Regions from separate parts of the Bacillus spongiae genome, predicted to be linked through region 1. Evidence: a T-box and tRNA genes for the amino acid it is inferred to sense, from the RefSeq annotation. Region 1 holds a T-box; the other holds one or more tRNA genes.

Region 1 (13,479 bases):
GATTATTTTATTTTGACTAGTACCATCATTTATTTCTTTTAAATAATTTACTAATTCATGAAAGGGCATTCCATCATCGACATTCTCTTGTTTTATATGAAGAAACTTCTTACACCTCTGCGTTAGTTTAGGAAACGCCATCGGTTTTACATATGAAGAAAATTGTTTTTCAATATTTCCATTTCGTATTAAAACGATACCTGCTTCAATAATTTCAGGATAAAAATTCCTCGGTGAATTTTTACCTTCTGGCATCGAGAATTCAAAGTCCATAAAAATCAATTGACGTTCTTTCACGCTTCTCCCCCCTCACTCTTCATCTGTTTCCAAATTAGTTCGCTACTACTATTATATCACGTTACACAAATAAATTATGACTATTCAAAAAATTCATTTTTTCATTCCATTATTAAATATGAGAAAAAAGATATAGTTCTTCCATCAGATTTCTCACAACTATACTTTTAGACTAATTCTTTATTCTTAATGACTTTTCCCTTATGATGGTAAAGAACAAAACCTTATGAACATACAGAAAACTTAAGACTAACGTAAAGAGATGTGAATTACTTTTGAGGTCATTAACTGGTTATAGTTTCATTGCCTTCCTTCTCCCAGCTTTTCTTCTCCTTCTTTATTTTACTGATGAAGAAGCAAGTAAAGCGAAGAGCTTCCAACAACAAATGGATTCCATTATAAATGATAAAGATATTAACTTATCCATTACGAGTGTGATGCTCGATCATAATGGGCAGGTTTTCTCTGAGTTAAATAAGCCTTATCGTTCTTTTGCTCCAAGCGAAGAAATCCCTATCTTTCTCAAAGACTTATTAATCTATTCCGAGGATCAAAATTTTTACGAGCATATTGGATTTGATGCTGGGGCCATTTTAAGAGCTTTAGTGAAGAATTTAGTCTTTACACATATTCAACAAGGTGGAAGTACTATCACCCAGCAACTCGCAAGAAACCTATATTTAGATCAGGAAAAAACTTATAATCGAAAATTAACTGAACTGTTTTATGCTTATGAATTAGAACAGAAATATTCAAAAGATGAAATCTTAGAACTTTATTTAAATGTCATTTACTTTAGTAACGGAATATACGGAGCGCAATCTGCTGCCGAACATTACTTTCAAAAAACGTTGAATGAGTTATCGAGGAGCGAATTAGCCTTTATAGCGTCCATTCCAAATAACCCGAATAAATATGACCCAATTAAACATTTTGAAGAAACAAAGAAGCGGCAGGAACGGTTACTAGATTCTCTCGTACTGGCAAAGAAATTATCTCAAGAAGAGGCCTATTCATTAAAGAAAGAAAAGATTCACCTCAATTTGCGAAAACATGAAAATCTCTATCCTGATTATGCCGTTTATGTAGAAGAAGAATTAAAACAATTAATTAGCCAGCAAGAAGGGTTTTCAGTGCGAATTGAGCAAGCTCAGTCAGAGGAAGAAAAGGAATGGATTTCTGAATTACTGTCGGAGCGTGTTGACCAAGTGATCGCTTCAGGAGTTGTGCTCCATACAAACCTAGATCCGGCAATGCAAGAGAAAACCATTGCAGCTGTCAAAAAACATTTACCCTACAATCAAGTAGAAGGAGCAGCAGTCGTTATCGATAATGCAACGAGGCAAATTATTGCCATGTCAGGGGGAAAAGAATATAAAAAATATTATTTTCATAGAGCTTTTCAAGCATTTCGCCAACCGGGTTCTTCTATAAAGCCTCTCCTTGTATACGGTCCGTACATCGAAAGGTTTGACCCATCTATTTACGAGAGTGTAAATTCTAACACCTATTGTATTAACGGTTATTGTCCTACTAACTATGGAAATGTACAATATGGCATGGTAAGTCTTCAAACCGCTTTTGCACGCTCGCTTAATTCTCCAGCCATTCGCTTAGTTGAAAAGGTCGGGCTTGATGAAGCCTTTAGTTACTTGAACCCCTTTTCCTTCGACAGAGTGGAAAAGAAAGATAAAACCTATGCAGCTGCTATTGGTGGATTTACTAATGGAATGAGCCCTCTTGAAATGACAAGATCTTATTCAAGCTTTATTGATGGGAGGTATATTGAACCACACGCCTTAGAAAAGGTTGTCGATGATCAGGGAAATATTCTTTATGAATGGAATACATCTGAAAAAGAACTTTGGTCATCAGGGACAGTTAAAAAGATTCGTACCCTACTTCATTCATCAGCAGTTAATGGAACCGGCAGACCTGCTTACGTCTCAAAGCCTTACGTTGGAATTAAAACCGGTACAACAAACCAATACTTTGACTATTGGACAGTAGGTCTAACAAACGACTTCACAACAGGGGTTTGGGTTGGACATGATATACCTAAAAACATGAAAACAATTGAAAACAACCGTCCAAGTCATTTAATTTGGCGAGATATAATGAAATAACTTTCGAATGAAAAGAGAGTGAAATGGCCCCACCATTTCACTCTCTTTCTTCTATTTTCCACAATAAATGGATTATATTCAGTAACTAACACTGTATTATTCATTAAATATTCACTTGGGAAATAATCGGTAAACTAGACATTACTCCATTGTATAGCTTCAACGCCGCTAAGATAATGATAGTAAATAAGATACTCCAGATTGAAACTTGGAATAAAACAATTCCCAGCACTCCCCCCCTAGATAAAGAAGGTGTAATTCTATAAACAAACATGACAAAATAGCTAAAGGACGATAGGATAAAAATCGTCAATAACCCAATAATGGATTTCACACTCAAAATGGACAAGAAAGCTCCTAGCAAATAAATAGTGGACAAGGAGCGAACTTTTTGTAGCGCTTCTCCACTAGAATCTTTTGAAAAAAAAAGCAAACTAATTTCATTAATCGTCTCTGCTATTAATTTTAAAGCGGCAAAGACCATAAAAAAACCGGCCATTAGCAGAATTAAAACAAATAGCTTAAGTTGTATATCCGATAAAAACTCTCTCATTCCAGCATAAATACCAATTCCTTTAAAAAGTGCTACAAACACCTCCGCACCGAATACTGCAAATGTTAAACTAAACATTAAAATTGAAAATAGAGGAAAATATCCCGTTAAGTATGTATTTTTCATGTAGTCTCCGTCTCTCCTAAAATCAACGTTCTTGAAACCATCTTATCGCTTTCTGCCCTTAAATTAAAGGATAAAATAGGAAGGATAGAAGAAGGAAAAACAAATAATGGAATTACGCTATAAGCTCTAACACAAAAAAATAAGGCGGGGGTTCCCCACCTTATTGTACAAATCGAATATACTCTCTAGAGCCAAATGGAATTGGTTCAATAACAGGTTCTGCATCCTGAAAAGTAGATATGGGGGTTACCCCTTGTTTCTCTAAATAATTTAGCCTTTTCTTCTCTATAACCGATTCATGTCCACACCATGCCATCCCAAACAAAAGACTAAATAAGGAAGCAGAAAAACACACTTTCCTTTTCACTCGCAATCACCACCTACTTTTAAGATGGCCTTTTCCCCCTTTTTTATACCTCAAATTGAAAAGGGTGTTTTTTCAATTATCCTTTTTAGAAAAATTTTTTTATTAAATGATGCACTTTCTACTTATTTAATAGCAGTTAAAACACCTTTAGATAAAAGACTTAATCACATGCACCTGCTCTTCTTTTGCGTTATAATGCTTGTATGGTCATTAGTAGGCTGTAGGAATTTATCATGTAAATAAGGAAATGCTGATAAAAAGGATCTATACGAACTGACATTTTATTTATGCCTTTAGGGGGGTTTTTTATTGTCTATACTTCATTTTGCCATCATCTCGCCCTTTTTGATGGCTATATTGATACCAATTTTTTATTTTCTTTTTAAGAAAGTTCATACTGGCTGGTTTGCGCTAATTTTGCCTGTCACTTTATTTGGGTATTTCTTACAATACATTCCCGTAACAGAAGGGGGAAATATAGTTAAAAAAACGGCTGAATGGATGCCTTCATTGGGAATTAACTTCGTTGCCTATGTTGATGGGCTAGGGATTCTCTTTGCCTTATTAATTACGGGAATTGGCTCACTTGTAGTGCTTTATTCGATCTATTATTTAGAAGTCGGCAAAGAAGCATTACATAATTTCTACGTATATTTGTTACTCTTTATGGGAGCAATGCTTGGACTTGTCTTATCAGATAACTTAATGGTCCTATATATGTTTTGGGAATTTACTTCAATATCATCCTTTTTATTAATTGGTTATTGGTATCACCGTGAGCGCTCTCGCTACGGTGCTCAAAAATCACTGCTTATTACGGTATTTGGTGGTTTATCGATGCTTTGTGGGTTTATTCTTTTATCCATTATGGGGGATACATTTAGTATTCGTGAACTCATTGCCCAATCAGATGAACTGTTTACAAATCCATTATTTACACCTGCACTCATCCTTGTACTAATAGGTGCCTTTACGAAATCAGCTCAGTTTCCTTTTCACATTTGGCTTCCTGATGCTATGGAAGCACCAACACCCGTCAGCGCTTACCTTCACTCTGCTACTATGGTAAAGGCTGGAATTTATCTTGTTGCTCGTTTGAGTCCAATTTTTTCTCAATCTGGTATTTGGCTATGGCTTATTGGAGGAATAGGGTTACTCACACTCTTTTGGGGATCATTTAACGCTGTAAAGCAAACGGATTTAAAAAGTATCCTTGCCTTCTCTACAGTCAGCCAGCTAGGATTAATCATGTCATTATTAGGGGTAGGGGCAGCGGCTCAACATTATGGCTATGAAAAATATTACCTTATCGCGACACTTGCTGCAGTATTTCATTTAATCAACCACGCAACCTTTAAAGGAAGTTTATTTATGGTTGCAGGGATTGTCGACCACGAAACGGGTACTAGAGATATCCGAAAGCTTGGTGGGTTAATGAGCTTTATGCCCATTACCTTTACTATTGCCATAATTGGAACATTCTCCATGGCAGGTCTCCCACCTTTTAATGGGTTTCTAAGTAAAGAGATGTTCTTCACTGCCATGGTGAAAGTGTTAGAGATGGATATTTACAATTTAGAAACATGGGGAGTGTTATTCCCTGTTATTGCTTGGACTGCCAGTGTATTTACGTTTTTGTATAGTATGAGGCTACTATTTAAAACATTTACTGGGAAATTACAACCTGAAAAACTAAAAACACAACCTCATGAAGCACCTTTTGGTATGTTGGTTTCTCCAATCGTCCTTGCTTCACTTGTTATCATTTTTGGTTTCTTCCCAAATTTACTGTCTCATTCAATTATTAAACCAGCGGTGGAAGCTATCATACCAGGAGTTAACGAATTAGAGGTTCATATTTCCTTTTGGCATGGATTTACACCTGAGCTCTTTATGACAATTGGCGTAATATTAGGAGGTATCCTATTATATGCCACTTTCCCGAAATGGAAAAAACTCTTTGAACGTCTACCAGAAAAGCTATCATTTAATTTTCTGTACGACCACGGAATCGTTTCATTAGAGCGAGGCGCTTATAAAACATCAAGAACAGTGATGAATGGGTTTATTCGCACTTACCTAGTGTATATCTTCTCCTTCTTCATTGGAATTCTACTATTTACGCTATGGTTTAAAGACGCATTTGTGTTTTCTACCGACAAAATAGCACCAATTGGTGTGTATGAATTAGTTCTCGCCATAGTACTTATTATCGGAACCATTACGATTTTATTTGCTAAATCCCGTTTGACAGCGATTATTTCTCTTGGTGCTGTTGGATATACGGTCTCCCTATTTTATGTATTGTTTCGTGCACCTGACTTAGCATTGACACAACTTGTTATTGAGACGATTTCAGTCGCGTTATTCTTATTGTGCTTTTACCACTTACCGCGTCTCAGTCGCCATGAAGAACATATGCGCTTTAAATTAGGAAATGCATTGATCTCTATAGGAGTGGGAGTTGTCGTTACCTTAATTTCGATTTCTTCTCACAGCCAAAAGTTTTTCGATTCCATTTCACAATATTATATTGATAGTGCTTATAAAGAAGCCGGTGGAAAGAACTTGGTCAACGTCATTTTAGTTGATTTTCGTGGGTTTGATACATTGTTCGAAATTTGTGTACTAGCCATTGCGGCACTTGGAATTTTCTCAATGATAAAACTTCGTTTAACAAGGAGGAAAGAAGGATGAAAACAAATGATGTCATTTTACAAACTGTAACAACCGTTGCCGCCTTTATGATTATTTTGTTTTCCATTCAACTATTCTTCGCAGGCCATTATTATCCTGGTGGAGGTTTTATTGGTGGATTAATGACGGCTGGCGCTTTGGTGCTATTATTGCTCGCTTTCGACATTAAAACTGTAGCGTGTATATTACCCATAGATTATAAAATCTTAACAGCGATTGGATTATTATTTTCCGTTGGGACAGGAGCAGGCGCTCTCTTATTTGATGTCCCTTTCTTAACACATGCGTTTAATGATTTTTATCTCCCATTGCTTGGTAAACAATCTCTTCATACAGCAGTCCTCTTCGATATAGGTGTATACCTTGTCGTAATCGGTGTCACCATGACCATTATTCAAACGATTGGAGAGAGCGATTAATGGAAATATTAATGTCTATCGTCATTGGCTTTTTATTCATGAGTGCAGTTTATTTAATTCTGTCAAAAAGCCTATTAAGAATTATTATAGGAACAGGACTTTTAAGCCATGGCGCCCATCTTTTAATCTTAACGATGGGTGGGTTAAAAAGTGATGGTGCTGCTCCTCTGCTTGGAGAGTATGCGAAATCCTATGTTGACCCCTTACCACAAGCCCTTATATTAACTGCTATCGTCATAAGCTTTGGGGTTACTTCCTTCTTTTTAGTACTTGCTTATCGAGCCTATCAAGAAATAGGAACAGACAATATGGAACAAATGAGAGGAAACGAAGGAAATGACTAATTTATTAATTTTACCTATCCTCATCCCTCTTTTAACAGCAATATCTCTAATGTTTTTTAGAAAGTGGGTTGGGGTGCAAAAATGGATATCCTTACTTTCAACGTTAGGAACTGTTATCGCATCCATTATTTTATTAAACACTGTATATACCGAGGGGATTCAAACCGTGAACCTTGGAAGCTGGACAGCTCCCTTTGGAATCACATTAGTTTCAGATCCCATTTCTGCATTACTAGTCACGACCACCAGCATCATTACGTTACTCGTACTGGTTTACTCTTTTAAATCGATAGGTGAGTCAAGAGAGAAATTCTACTTCTACCCTGTCGTCCAATTTTTATTAGTGGGTGTCGTTGGTGCGTTTACAACTGGAGATATCTTTAATCTATTTGTATTTTTCGAAGTGATGTTAATGGCTTCTTATGTGCTACTCGTCCTTGGTGGTACTCAAATTCAATTGCGAGAATCGATTAAATATATTTTAGTAAACGTGATCTCATCTGCATTGTTTGTTGTGGCCGTTGCTTATCTTTACTCAGTTGTAGGAACACTAAATATGGCTCAAATCGGTGAACGAATTGCAGCAATTAATCAACCTGGCATCATTACGGTTATTGCTGTGTTATTTTTAATCGTATTCGGCCTAAAGGGTGCTATTTTTCCGCTTTATTATTGGCTTCCGGGCTCTTACTTTGCACCACCAATACCTGTATTAGCGCTATTCGGTGCATTATTAACGAAAGTCGGAGTATACTCTATCTTACGTACTTACACTTTGTTTTTTAATCTTGATACAGAGTTTACTCATACTTTATTAATGGGACTTGCTCTCCTTACCATCTTGGTAGGTATTGTCGGAGCAATTGCTTATTGGGACGTTAAGAAAATTATTATTTATAACATCATTATCGCCGTTGGAGTCATTCTCTTTGGGGTTTCCGTGAATAATGAGTTTTCACTTCAAGGTTCGGTGTATTACTTGATTCATGACATGCTGATTAAAGCTTCCTTATTTTTACTTATTGGTGTGATGATTAAAATAAGTGGAACGAGTAATTTAAGACAAATGGGTGGAATGTTGAAGCACTTCCCTCTTCTTGGCTGGACATTTTTCATTGCAACCTTGTCTTTAGCTGGTATTCCACCGTTTAGTGGATTTGTAGGTAAGTTATTGATCATTAAAGGAGCATTAATAGCTGAGCACTATATTGGAGCAGGTATAATCTTACTTTCAAGCTTGTTTGTTCTCTATTCTGTAATGAAAATCTTTATGAATGGCTTTTGGGGAGAGCCTCAAGAATGTAAAGTGGAAAATAAAACTACTGTTCATTACTTATGGGCGCCAGGAGCTATACTCGTGTTGCTTGCTGTAGTGTACGGCTTTAGTGCAGATTACATTCGCCCAATAATGATTCAAGCAACGGATGTATTAATGGATCCTCAAATCTATATACAAGCCGTTTTAAAGGAGTAGTGTCACATGTCCTTACAAATTTTATTAAATTTCACACTTGCCTTTTTATGGATGTTCCTAACTGTTTCATTTACAGCTGATACATTTTTAGTTGGGTTTATCCTAGGAATAATCATTATCTTTTCGTTTCGCCGCTTTTTTCCATCGAGATTTTATTTAGTTCGATTCATTGCCATCGTCCAACTTGGCTATATTTTCTTAATTGAACTACTCAAGTCAAATATCTCTGTGTTAAAAACGATTTTAAAACCAAAACTAGATATTAAACCTGGCATTTTCGCTTATCCGACCCAATTAAAGAGTGATTGGGAAATAACCATATTGGCGAACTTAATTACGCTAACACCGGGTACACTCGTCATGGATGTTTCACTTGATAATAAAATTCTTTATGTTCATGCGATTGATGTGGATGATGTAGATGATGCCATAGACAGTATTCGAAACACATTTGAGAAGGCCATCATGGAGGTGACTCGATAATGCTTGAAGTGATTATTCAAATTTCTTTAATTGCTGTCTCACTCTCCATGCTTGGTTTAATATATCGTGTAGTGAAAGGTCCTTCTATTCCCGACCGAGTCGTTGCGCTAGATGCTATTGGCATTAACTTAGTCGCTTTCGTAGCCCTTATCTCTATGCTACTTGAGACTCACGCATTTTTAGAAGTGATTCTGCTTATCGGAATACTAGCCTTTATCGGAACAGTTGCCTTTTCTAAATTTTTAGAGAAAGGGGCGATTATTGAACGTGATCGAGACAATCATTAGTGTCTTCATTGGATTCTTTGTTATTGCTGGAGCTTTTCTGACCCTTGTTACTGCTTTTGGGGTTATTCGCTTACCTGATGTTTATACTAGAAACCATGCAGCATCAAAAAGCGCTACACTTGGTGTGATGTTCATTCTATTGGCTACTTTTTTGTATTTTTATATAACAGAAGATCATGTTAATACAAGAGTACTGTTAGGAATCTTTTTTATCTTTATTACAGCACCAGTAGCCGGACACTTGATTTCCCGTGCCGCCTACCATTCTGGTGTAAAGCTATGGGAAAAAAGCGTACGAGATGATTTGCAGTTCAAAGATAAATATGAACAAAACAATCAATCAGATAATATAAATTCGTGAATTACACCAAAGAAGGCATACGAAAAGCGTATGCCTTCTTTGGATATAATGGATATCCTTTTCTATAATTCTTCTCCAATAGAGCTATGGAATAGAACGAATGGTGTGAGTCATGGTTTGAATAACCATTGATGAATGCCTGCTATCCTTAATTTCTTAAATTACCCCTATTTTCCTTTTAATCTGTTTAAGAAAAGGAATACTAAGTCCTCTTGCCTTTTCGGCACCCTCTTGTAAAATATTATCGAGGGTTCCTGTAGATGCCATTAGCTCATTATATTTCTCCCTTGGCTCTTCAAGAAATCTATTCATCACCTTAAATAACTCTGCTTTCGCTTCTCCCCAACCGATACCATTTAAATATTGGTCTTTCATCTGCTGGGTTTCGCTAGGGGAAGCAAATTCTTTATACAACATAAAGATAATAGAAGTATGAGGATCTTTTGGTGCATCAGGAGGCAATGAATCCGTTTTAATTTTATTAATAAGTTTTTCTAATTTTTTTGGCTCTTCAAATATCGGTATTGTATTATTATAGCTTTTACTCATTTTGCGACCATCTAATCCAGGTAATATAGCCGTACTTTCCTGAATTTTATATTTTGGCAATCCGAATGTTTCCCCATAAGTATTATTGAAATTTTTTGCGATATCCCTAGCTATTTCAACATGTTGAACTTGATCCTTTCCAACTGGTACGATTTCTGTATTAAACATTAAAATATCTGCCGTCATTAAAATAGGGTAATTATAAATTCCCATGTTTACACCAAAATCAACATCTCTGTTATGCTGCTTATTACTATCAACGATTGATTTATAAGCGTGAGCTCTATTCATTAACCCTTTGGAAGCGAAGCAACTGAATATCCAATTTAACTCGAATATCTCGGGAACATCAGACTGTCTATAAAAGATGGTTTTATCAGCATCGAGACCTAAAGCTAACCAAGTTGCAGCGATTCCATATGATAGGTGTCGAAATTCTTTTGCATCATGGATTTTGGTTAGACCATGATAATCAGCAACAAAGTATGCTTGTTTATATTCTTGTATTTTTGCCAATTCTAAGGCAGGTTTTATCGCACCGATATAATTACCTAAATGAACTTGACCAGTGGGTTTAATTCCAGTTAAAATTGTTTTTTTCATATTAACCTCCAACTTCATGAAATATAAAAAGGGCTACTCAATCCTTAAAAACAAGGACGAGTAACCCGTGGTGCCACCTTTTTTCGTTTATCAAAATAAACGCACTTTATCCATACTGAAAAATAAATTCCAATACTTTGTCTTTTTTAACGGTAAGACTCTCCGCTAAACCTACTATTATTTCAGTCGAGTAGCTCAGAAGCCCATTCAACTATCGTTCCACACTGATTTCCACCAAACCATCAGTTCTCTGAAGCGGTCTAATAGCCTACTCTTCTTCTTCATCGCTGTTTTATTTTTTCTTAATTCTAAATTATGGATAGTAATTCGTCAAGAACTTGATGGGCAAGAAATGGAAAATTAATGATTTCTGCTGAAGTCATGAAAGCTTATGAACTTAAGCGACGACTATATGCAGTGATAGATGGTGAAAGTTCGGGTCAAAACCTAAATCATTACAGTGAGGCTTGCACGGAAACTCTCAAATTCAATAATGGTGGTTAATTATCCACTTATTATCCACAAAGTAAATTATTCTAAATCGAATACAACGTTCCGAAAGATTATGTGGAACAAAAGGATTGTTGTACATAGAGAATAATAAATTTACTAGACAAGTAAATACTCCTAACCATAGAAGAATTCAAATAAATTATTTTACGACCTTGGCTTAAACTTAGACAAGAAGAGAATTGACCTTCATACAAGATTATTGTTTCTGTATTTTCTAAAATTAAATTTTTGTTTATGTCTATTAAAAATAGATGATTTAGGAAAAAACTTAAAAAAGGAGTCATGTTTTTATTAGCGGATGCGATAATTGGGAACTATGTTTGAGGTTTTTGTTGATTTTTTGAGGTTCAATAAGTACACTGATTTTTTCCTAAAAGATCTAACAGAAGAAGAAATAAAGAAGAATATAAAATACCTTAGGGATTACAAATGTTTTCAAAATTAGAACACATAGATATTAGTTTACAATAAGAAAAATTGACATATTTAAAAAGATATCTTCCTTTTTTTGGTCTTTTTCTCTATGCATCAAGAGATTTCTCTACCTTTCATAGACTCACGAGGTTTCACCACTCTCACAAGAAAGACACAACCTATACGAAAACAACCTTTCTAGAGAATCCTATCATTTGTATGTTCTGAATTTTCTAGTAGAATTATTTTAACAAAACATAATAGGAGTGTAAAAAAATGAAAGTAGCGTATTTTATTGGCATTGTACCTCCAGAAGAATATATAGAGCGAATTGAATATTTTCAAAGGAAATGGAATACCCTATTAAGTGTTGAGCCTCATATCACTATAAAAGCTCAAGGGGGATTAACTCCAGATAAAAAGTGGATTGACAAAGTAAAAAAAGTAGGTGAGAATTTCAAACCTTTTCAGGTTTCATTAGATAAACCAAAGTATTTTGGAGATAACATATTATATTTAAGCGTTCACTCAACCAATTTATATAAATTACATCAATATTTGGTGCGAGAGATCTCACCATCAGAAGATTCAATACAACAGTATTTTGAACTTGATGACTTTGTCCCACACTTAACATTAGGCATAAAGCAGAGCATTGGTAATACTTCTGCTCGGTTGTCAAATGAAGTATTAACAGAAATGGAACAATGGGCCCATAAAGAATTGACACCTTACCCCAATTTTGAAGTGAATTTTATTAGAATTTATGAATTAAACATTGAAGAGCAACGATATGAAAAATATTTAGATATCCCTTTAAGCATTTGACTAATTAATATGAGACTTTTTCTTATAGGTTTCTTAACATTTGACCTTGTTCTATACTTAAATCTATGGCACGTTGAAATACATCCTTAAAGGATGGTTAGAAGTAACTGTGCCTAACAAAGCAGATGAGTGCATATAATCACCCATCTGCTTTGTATTAACAATACCTATTTCCATTTCCGTCTGGTACAACAACCATTTTCAGTTTTAATGTATAGCTCTTTACCATCTTATCTTTCCATGAGTAATTTTACAGACCTTTCGAAAACATACAAAAAAAGTTTTTATCGCTTTATATAATGGCCTTCTATAGAAATGAAACCAAACTCCCTTATGCGCTCAAGGTTTTACATCGTCCATATAAATGGATATGTGAAGTTTTTCAACGTCTTCTACCTTTATATTTAACTTATTTTTTGGCGGATTATGAAACAGCAAATACCCTATTAATGCTATTGTTGAACATTACTATTTACATAATAACATCTGCGGTATTACCATTGCGTTTTCATAAATGTACCTCAACGCTTTCTAGGAAAACGATTTACACCCGTTGAATCATCTCCACTCTGTTACCAAATGGATCTCTAAATTCAAAGCGTTTAAAGTTTGGTATCGGTACAGAATCTAATATGCTTATACCTATATCTGCTAACGTATTTTTCCAATACGAGATATCTTCTACTTCGTAAGCAATATGAGCTTTCGTATGCAATCGATTAAAACCATCTTCTGTTCCAATGTGAACATCCTTATTACCTACTTTAATCCAAAATCCTCCCCTTCCTTTGAGGGAGTCAGGTTTTTCAATTTCTGGAAGACCTAAAATATGACAATAGAACCTTCTTCCTTCTTCTTCAGCACCATTTGGAATCGTTATTTGAACATGATGTAATCCAATAATCATTGACAATCTCCCCCTTAGTAGAAATAAAATTAATACTAAATTCATTTTCATCAAATGATAGCACACCATTTCTATAAATTAAATTTCACATTTACTATCATAATAGATAAGAATTACTTATTACATAAATG
Region 2 (5,858 bases), on a different contig from region 1:
GAAAGATGATCAGGTTGATAGGTTCGAGGTGGAAGCATGGTGACATGTGGAGCTGACGAATACTAATCGATCGAGGACTTAACCAAAAGAAACAAGTGAAAGCGACTGTTCATGTGCGACAAGCACATAGGAGCTGTAGCTGGACAGCGTAAGAACGGTGATTACTCACTCTTCATCAATCTTTATCTAGTTTTGAGGGTAAAATTTAAAAAAACTCTTGAAAAATATATTAAAAGCTGTATAATAATACTTGTCTTTGAAAAAAGTCTGGTGGCAATAGCAAAGAGGTCACACCCGTTCCCATACCGAACACGGAAGTTAAGCTCTTTAGCGCCGATGGTAGTTGGGGGCTTCCCCCTGTGAGAGTAGGACGTCGCCAGGCATAATGTTCCGCAGTAGCTCAGTGGTAGAGCTATCGGCTGTTAACCGATCGGTCGCAGGTTCGAATCCTGCCTGCGGAGCCAATTGGAGAGCTGTCCGAGAGGTCGAAGGAGCACGATTGGAAATCGTGTAGACGGTTACCGCTGTCTCAAGGGTTCGAATCCCTTGCTCTCCGCCATCGAGTATTATGGCCCGTTGGTCAAGCGGTTAAGACACCGCCCTTTCACGGCGGTAACACGGGTTCGAATCCCGTACGGGTCACCATTATACGGAGGATTAGCTCAGCTGGGAGAGCATCTGCCTTACAAGCAGAGGGTCGGCGGTTCGATCCCGTCATCCTCCACCATTAATGTTTAACTTTCAAATATCGCTTAAAATATTTGAAAAATGAAATTACATAGTTATTAATTTTCACGCTATTATCGTCGCGGGGTGGAGCAGTCTGGTAGCTCGTCGGGCTCATAACCCGAAGGTCGCAGGTTCAAATCCTGCCCCCGCAATACATTGGTCCGGTAGTTCAGTTGGTTAGAATGCCTGCCTGTCACGCAGGAGGTCGCGGGTTCGAGTCCCGTCCGGACCGCCATAATATAATTAGATTCACAAAAGTCATGATTAAATGGCTCGGTAGCTCAGTTGGTAGAGCAATGGACTGAAAATCCATGTGTCGGCGGTTCGATTCCGTCCCGAGCCACCATTTAAAAATCATGCCGGTGTAGCTCAACTGGTAGAGCAACTGACTTGTAATCAGTAGGTTGGGGGTTCAAGTCCTCTTGCCGGCACCAGATCATTTGTGGAGGGGTAGCGAAGTGGCTAAACGCGGCGGACTGTAAATCCGCTCCCTCAGGGTTCGGCGGTTCGAATCCGTCCCCCTCCACCATTTATAGGGGCATAGTTTAACGGTAGAACGAAGGTCTCCAAAACCTTTGGTGTGGGTTCGATTCCTACTGCCCCTGCCAATTAAATAATGGCGGCTGTGGCGAAGTGGTTAACGCATCGGATTGTGGTTCCGACATTCGTGGGTTCGATTCCCATCAGCCGCCCCATTTTATTCACATAAGTAAATAGATGGCATATACTATTATTGGGCTATAGCCAAGCGGTAAGGCAACGGACTTTGACTCCGTCATGCGTTGGTTCGAATCCAGCTAGCCCAGCTTGCGGAAGTAGTTCAGTGGTAGAACACCACCTTGCCAAGGTGGGGGTCGCGGGTTCAAATCCCGTCTTCCGCTCCAATTTAAATGGCGGCATAGCCAAGTGGTAAGGCAGAGGTCTGCAAAACCTTTATCACCGGTTCAAATCCGGTTGCCGCCTCCATTTTGACTGTATGGCAAAATGAGCAGACAAATAAGATTTTAAATGTACTTTAGCATTAAAAATCGATATACATACTTATAACCAACAATACACATAGAATGTATTGTTTTTTTATGTTCGATTTGAGCAATTTAGTCATATCGACATAAAAAGTCCTCTTTCTTATCGATATGTAGTTTAGGTATTGTGGAGAAAACTTAAAGTAACAAGATAAATTACGTTTACATTTTAATTTACAGGTTAAATCACACAGTAAAAAGCACGCAAACAAGCTCAGAGTTTACTGCTCTGAGCTTAAGGTTAATTTCATTAAAATCTCCGATAATTGAATAGTATTGTTAATTATCTTTAATCATCGTTATGAACTCTGCAAAGTCAGTTGTGAACTTGTCCTTCTTTATGAATCCTAGTTTCTCGTATAAATTAATAGCTCTGTCGTTAAATGTTGCAACTGATAGTCTTATAGGGATCCCCGGGGAGTTTTCTTTTATGTGGTTCATTATATATGTACAAAATTCATACCCGTATCCTTTTCCTACATAATATGGGTCCATTCCAAGACCCATATCTACATACTTATCATTATATACACCATGTTTATGTCCAACCGGGATTTGAGCTGACTCCCCTATACATAAGTAACCAAAGATTTTATTATTTTTGTCAATGATAGCTTGATAAGAACCATCAAGCAGTTCATTTATTCCTTCTTCAGTTATATCATTATTATAAAAATCATATGGTTTTTCATATCTCCAACTTAGGATAGTTTTAGCTGAATTAATATCCATTTTCTTAATTGTTAAGTTCATAGTACCCCTCATTTCTACGGTTTATGTTGCACTAAAGCTATCAATACTGTTCTTTACAAAAAAGGTCAATTTCTTGTATTTAATTATTAACAACTACTTCTATAGTATGATATTTCCCTATCAAGAAATATAACTTGTTGAATCAATATTTTCTGTTTAAGAGATTATACGTAAGAAGATTATTCTAATAATACAGGAAACGTGCCATCAAGGCCTGTCAAATAAGTTGAAGAGGGAGGAGAAAAAGAACATTGTTGAGGCGTTCATATTGCTGTTAACAAGATTACTTGTTGGAATAGGGAAATACATACGAGGGGGAGGAAACTCTACTATGGTGAGTCGAAATGACACGAATATGATTCGTTTAAGTACAAAGTTCTGGTGGGAAGCTATTCCCGCACTTGTTGCCGTTAAAAGTGTTGTTTTCGTTAGCTGGAGGGGTAGCTTGAATATCAAATAACGAATTGTTAAATGCCTTGTTGAACCTAATTGTGTTATTTGTTGCAAATTCCATCACATTGATACCTGAAAGATTGTTATTACGTGTTAAGTTTGAGTCAATAACATTATCATCAGAAGAGATTAATATTCCAGTCTCACTGTTTCTGCATGACATGTTTTCAATAATCATATTATTGCTATTGACGTCAAGACCTCTTAAACCATTGAGGAATGTATTCCTAAAGGCAATACTGTTGTTTCCTAAAAAGCAGCCGGTTAAACCAGATTCCTTGAACAAGTTATGGATTAATATGTTATTTATACCGCCGTTAAAACCTCGATCATTATTTGTCATTTTACAATTCATAATACAATTGTTTCTGCTAGCTAATATACCGACATCTGCATTATTTGCTACCTTACAGTTTAATATGAGATTGTTTACTCCCAAAATAATAAGACCTCTCAATGTATTAAATCTCGATTCGATTTCTTTTACAACATTATTTTCATAAGTAAACTCAATTAGAACACCAGAATCCAAAAATCCCTGAACCGTAAATCCTTGTAATACTGTACGATTAGCCTTTACAACCACACCAATATTACCTTGGGCAGGTTGACCTGAAATAATCGTCCGACCTATCCCGCAACCAAAGATTTTTAAGTTTTCTACTGTAACCTCAAACCCATCAAACGTCCCCACCAATAGTTTAATACTATCGCCAGGGGCAGAGTCATCAATGGCAGCTTGTACGGTTGGAAAATCATCTGTAGGCACGATTCGTAATGTCACAATATTTACCTCCCCTTAAAATCACAGTTAGTAGATTATATGAATGAAACACAAGCACTGCTTGTACTATATGAATAAATGTGCTGTTGACTAATCGTTGATCTTTCTCTTTTGTATTACATTAGTGTCGGTGTGGTGAAAGAACCGCTTTGATTTGCGGTAACGCCTACCAATTGAATAGTGAATTTCTTCATTTTTAGTTCTATCACTACTTCGAATAGTTTCGATAGTGCTATTTGTTGGAACTAGGCAAATATAAATAGAATATTACTCTTTCATAAATACTCTTCTTATATTGCTGATTAGAATAAAACAGGGGTTATGTGTGTATAAAAAATTCGTGAAAGTGAGAGCGAAATGAGAGAAAAGCTATCGAAAATGATAAACCTATGAAAAGCCGATGATCCAAAGTATTTGTCTATGTCAATTTGTTTGGTTGGTGTGCGAAATGCAAACTCACCATTTAAAGGCACGTGTAAAGTTGTAAATTGTCAACCGAAACTATACTTTTTTTCTATAAGAACATCATGACGGAAATGTATACATCTAAACGAGGGGATGCGAATGAGTCAATTTAAAATGGTGAAAATGCATTGGGTATGGACGGAAGTCGCTGAAGAAAAGAAGCCTAATCGTTAAGCGGGTGAGCCTTTTTGGGAAATGTACCGTAAAACCGTACCGGCAACGTGGCTCGCAAAAGGATACGTAAAGGAGTTGGAAGAATGAGCGGATCTAACCACGCAATTAACTGTATTTTCGCCAAATCGTTGAAAACTCGCAGACTCAGCTGAGTGTAGCCGTAATTGCTCGAGTTATATCGCCATGTTCGGCGTTGAAAGGGACGTAATGATGGCGAAGATTTTACACTCGAATTGATGGCGCTATTTGATTACGGCGTTTTGAAGGAGTTTCCTACGGGTGAGACAGCGGCAAGTCAATTCGAGTTTTAAAAAGACCCAGCAAGATGCTAATTACAAAGGCCGCCTGGGTCACTGTTATCACACTCGTTCCCTTTGAAGTTGTTGTCGTCTGCATCTTGAATGTCGTCAAACGTATTACCGAACGCGATGTTAAAAAAAACACTATTTTCATTAGAACTAGCAGATAGGCTAATTCCAAGATCACTATTGTCGTTAAGCACATTTCTTTTAACGAGATTAGAATCTGAATCATTAGTAATGTTCATCCCAAACGCATTTTGATTCAAAATATTTTCTTTTATTATATTAAAGTCAGAATCAAATACGGTTATGCCAAAATCATCATTATCATTAGAGGTATTTCCTTTAATTAAGTTATGGTTTGCATTATTTAACGAAATACCAGAATCACCGGATCCTCCTACGGCTTGAACTCGAAAATTTTTCACTAGAACACCTGTAGTATCTAAAACTGTAATCGCGTTTGCTTCATCCCCCATTACAAACGGTTGTGTTTTCCCAATCCCAACGAGTTTAATGTTTTCTGTACTAATAGAAACGTTTTCCTCATAAGGGTTACCATCCTCTTTCGCTTTTACTAAAATAATATCACCAGGCTCAGCAATAGCAACTGCACCTGATATCGTGCCTTCTTCATCTGGCACAACGATTGTTTTTTCGTTAAAGATTACGATACCTATTACGGTGAGGATAGCTAAAAAGAAGAGCGTGGTGAAAACAATAGCAACCAGAAAAAAGCTGTTTCGTTGTGATGTCCTCATATTATCATCCCACTTTCGAATAAATGACACTTTTACACTGTATGAAGGAACCGAAAGTATTATGAAAGGAGGTAATAACATGAAAGACGGCGACACAGTTAACAATTCGCAACTAGGTTTAACGGGAAAATTAGTCGTTAGTGATGATAAAAAAGCGATTCACTCATTAGATACGGATGAAAATCGTTGGCACATACGTGCACATTCAGTTGCAGATCTAAGACAGGCAGGCTGGCGAAAAATATAATTAAATGCATATTTTTGATGAAAACATGCGAAAAACGGAAATGAATCGCTATATTTGCACGAATCTAAGCGAGAAGTATTATATTGGTAAAATACCCCTCGACACATTTCGGCTGTAATTGTGTAAAAATTTGAAATAATAGGGGGGGAAGGCGAATAAACATGC

The links. A T-box is a leader RNA that pairs with one kind of tRNA and senses whether it is charged. The one in region 1 lies ahead of WAK64_RS12120 (tryptophan--tRNA ligase), so its partner is inferred to be a tRNA-Trp.
Region 2: it has a tRNA-Trp gene. The T-box ahead of WAK64_RS12120 (tryptophan--tRNA ligase) is inferred to sense a tRNA for this amino acid. The anticodon was not compared.

Annotation. Positions count from the first base shown of each region.
Region 1 is NZ_JBBAXC010000009.1:78,337-91,815, forward strand. Features, by position in the region: gene kapD (3'-5' exonuclease KapD) at 1-297, opposite strand, end outside; gene WAK64_RS12070 (transglycosylase domain-containing protein) at 573-2,423, shown strand; gene WAK64_RS12075 (DUF5366 family protein) at 2,527-3,102, opposite strand; gene WAK64_RS12080 (hypothetical protein) at 3,263-3,469, opposite strand; gene WAK64_RS12085 (Na+/H+ antiporter subunit A) at 3,779-6,166, shown strand; gene WAK64_RS12090 (Na(+)/H(+) antiporter subunit B) at 6,163-6,585, shown strand; gene WAK64_RS12095 (Na(+)/H(+) antiporter subunit C) at 6,585-6,929, shown strand; gene WAK64_RS12100 (Na+/H+ antiporter subunit D) at 6,922-8,403, shown strand; gene WAK64_RS12105 (Na+/H+ antiporter subunit E) at 8,410-8,886, shown strand; gene WAK64_RS12110 (Na(+)/H(+) antiporter subunit F1) at 8,886-9,173, shown strand; gene mnhG (monovalent cation/H(+) antiporter subunit G) at 9,154-9,534, shown strand; gene WAK64_RS12120 (tryptophan--tRNA ligase) at 9,691-10,686, opposite strand; T-box leader at 10,736-10,980, opposite strand; gene WAK64_RS12125 (2'-5' RNA ligase family protein) at 11,890-12,441, shown strand; gene WAK64_RS12130 (VOC family protein) at 12,986-13,348, opposite strand.
Region 2 is NZ_JBBAXC010000003.1:34-5,891, forward strand. Features, by position in the region: partial or broken rRNA gene WAK64_RS04155 (23S ribosomal RNA) at 1-86, shown strand, start outside; rRNA gene rrf (5S ribosomal RNA) at 267-382, shown strand; tRNA gene WAK64_RS04165 (tRNA-Asn) at 390-464, shown strand; tRNA gene WAK64_RS04170 (tRNA-Ser) at 468-559, shown strand; tRNA gene WAK64_RS04175 (tRNA-Glu) at 571-645, shown strand; tRNA gene WAK64_RS04180 (tRNA-Val) at 652-727, shown strand; tRNA gene WAK64_RS04185 (tRNA-Met) at 808-881, shown strand; tRNA gene WAK64_RS04190 (tRNA-Asp) at 888-964, shown strand; tRNA gene WAK64_RS04195 (tRNA-Phe) at 1,000-1,075, shown strand; tRNA gene WAK64_RS04200 (tRNA-Thr) at 1,088-1,163, shown strand; tRNA gene WAK64_RS04205 (tRNA-Tyr) at 1,174-1,258, shown strand; tRNA gene WAK64_RS04210 (tRNA-Trp) at 1,264-1,337, shown strand; tRNA gene WAK64_RS04215 (tRNA-His) at 1,349-1,424, shown strand; tRNA gene WAK64_RS04220 (tRNA-Gln) at 1,464-1,535, shown strand; tRNA gene WAK64_RS04225 (tRNA-Gly) at 1,539-1,613, shown strand; tRNA gene WAK64_RS04230 (tRNA-Cys) at 1,622-1,695, shown strand; gene WAK64_RS04235 (GNAT family N-acetyltransferase) at 2,034-2,507, opposite strand; gene WAK64_RS04240 (right-handed parallel beta-helix repeat-containing protein) at 2,872-3,744, opposite strand; gene WAK64_RS04245 (right-handed parallel beta-helix repeat-containing protein) at 4,712-5,446, opposite strand; gene WAK64_RS04250 (hypothetical protein) at 5,526-5,693, shown strand.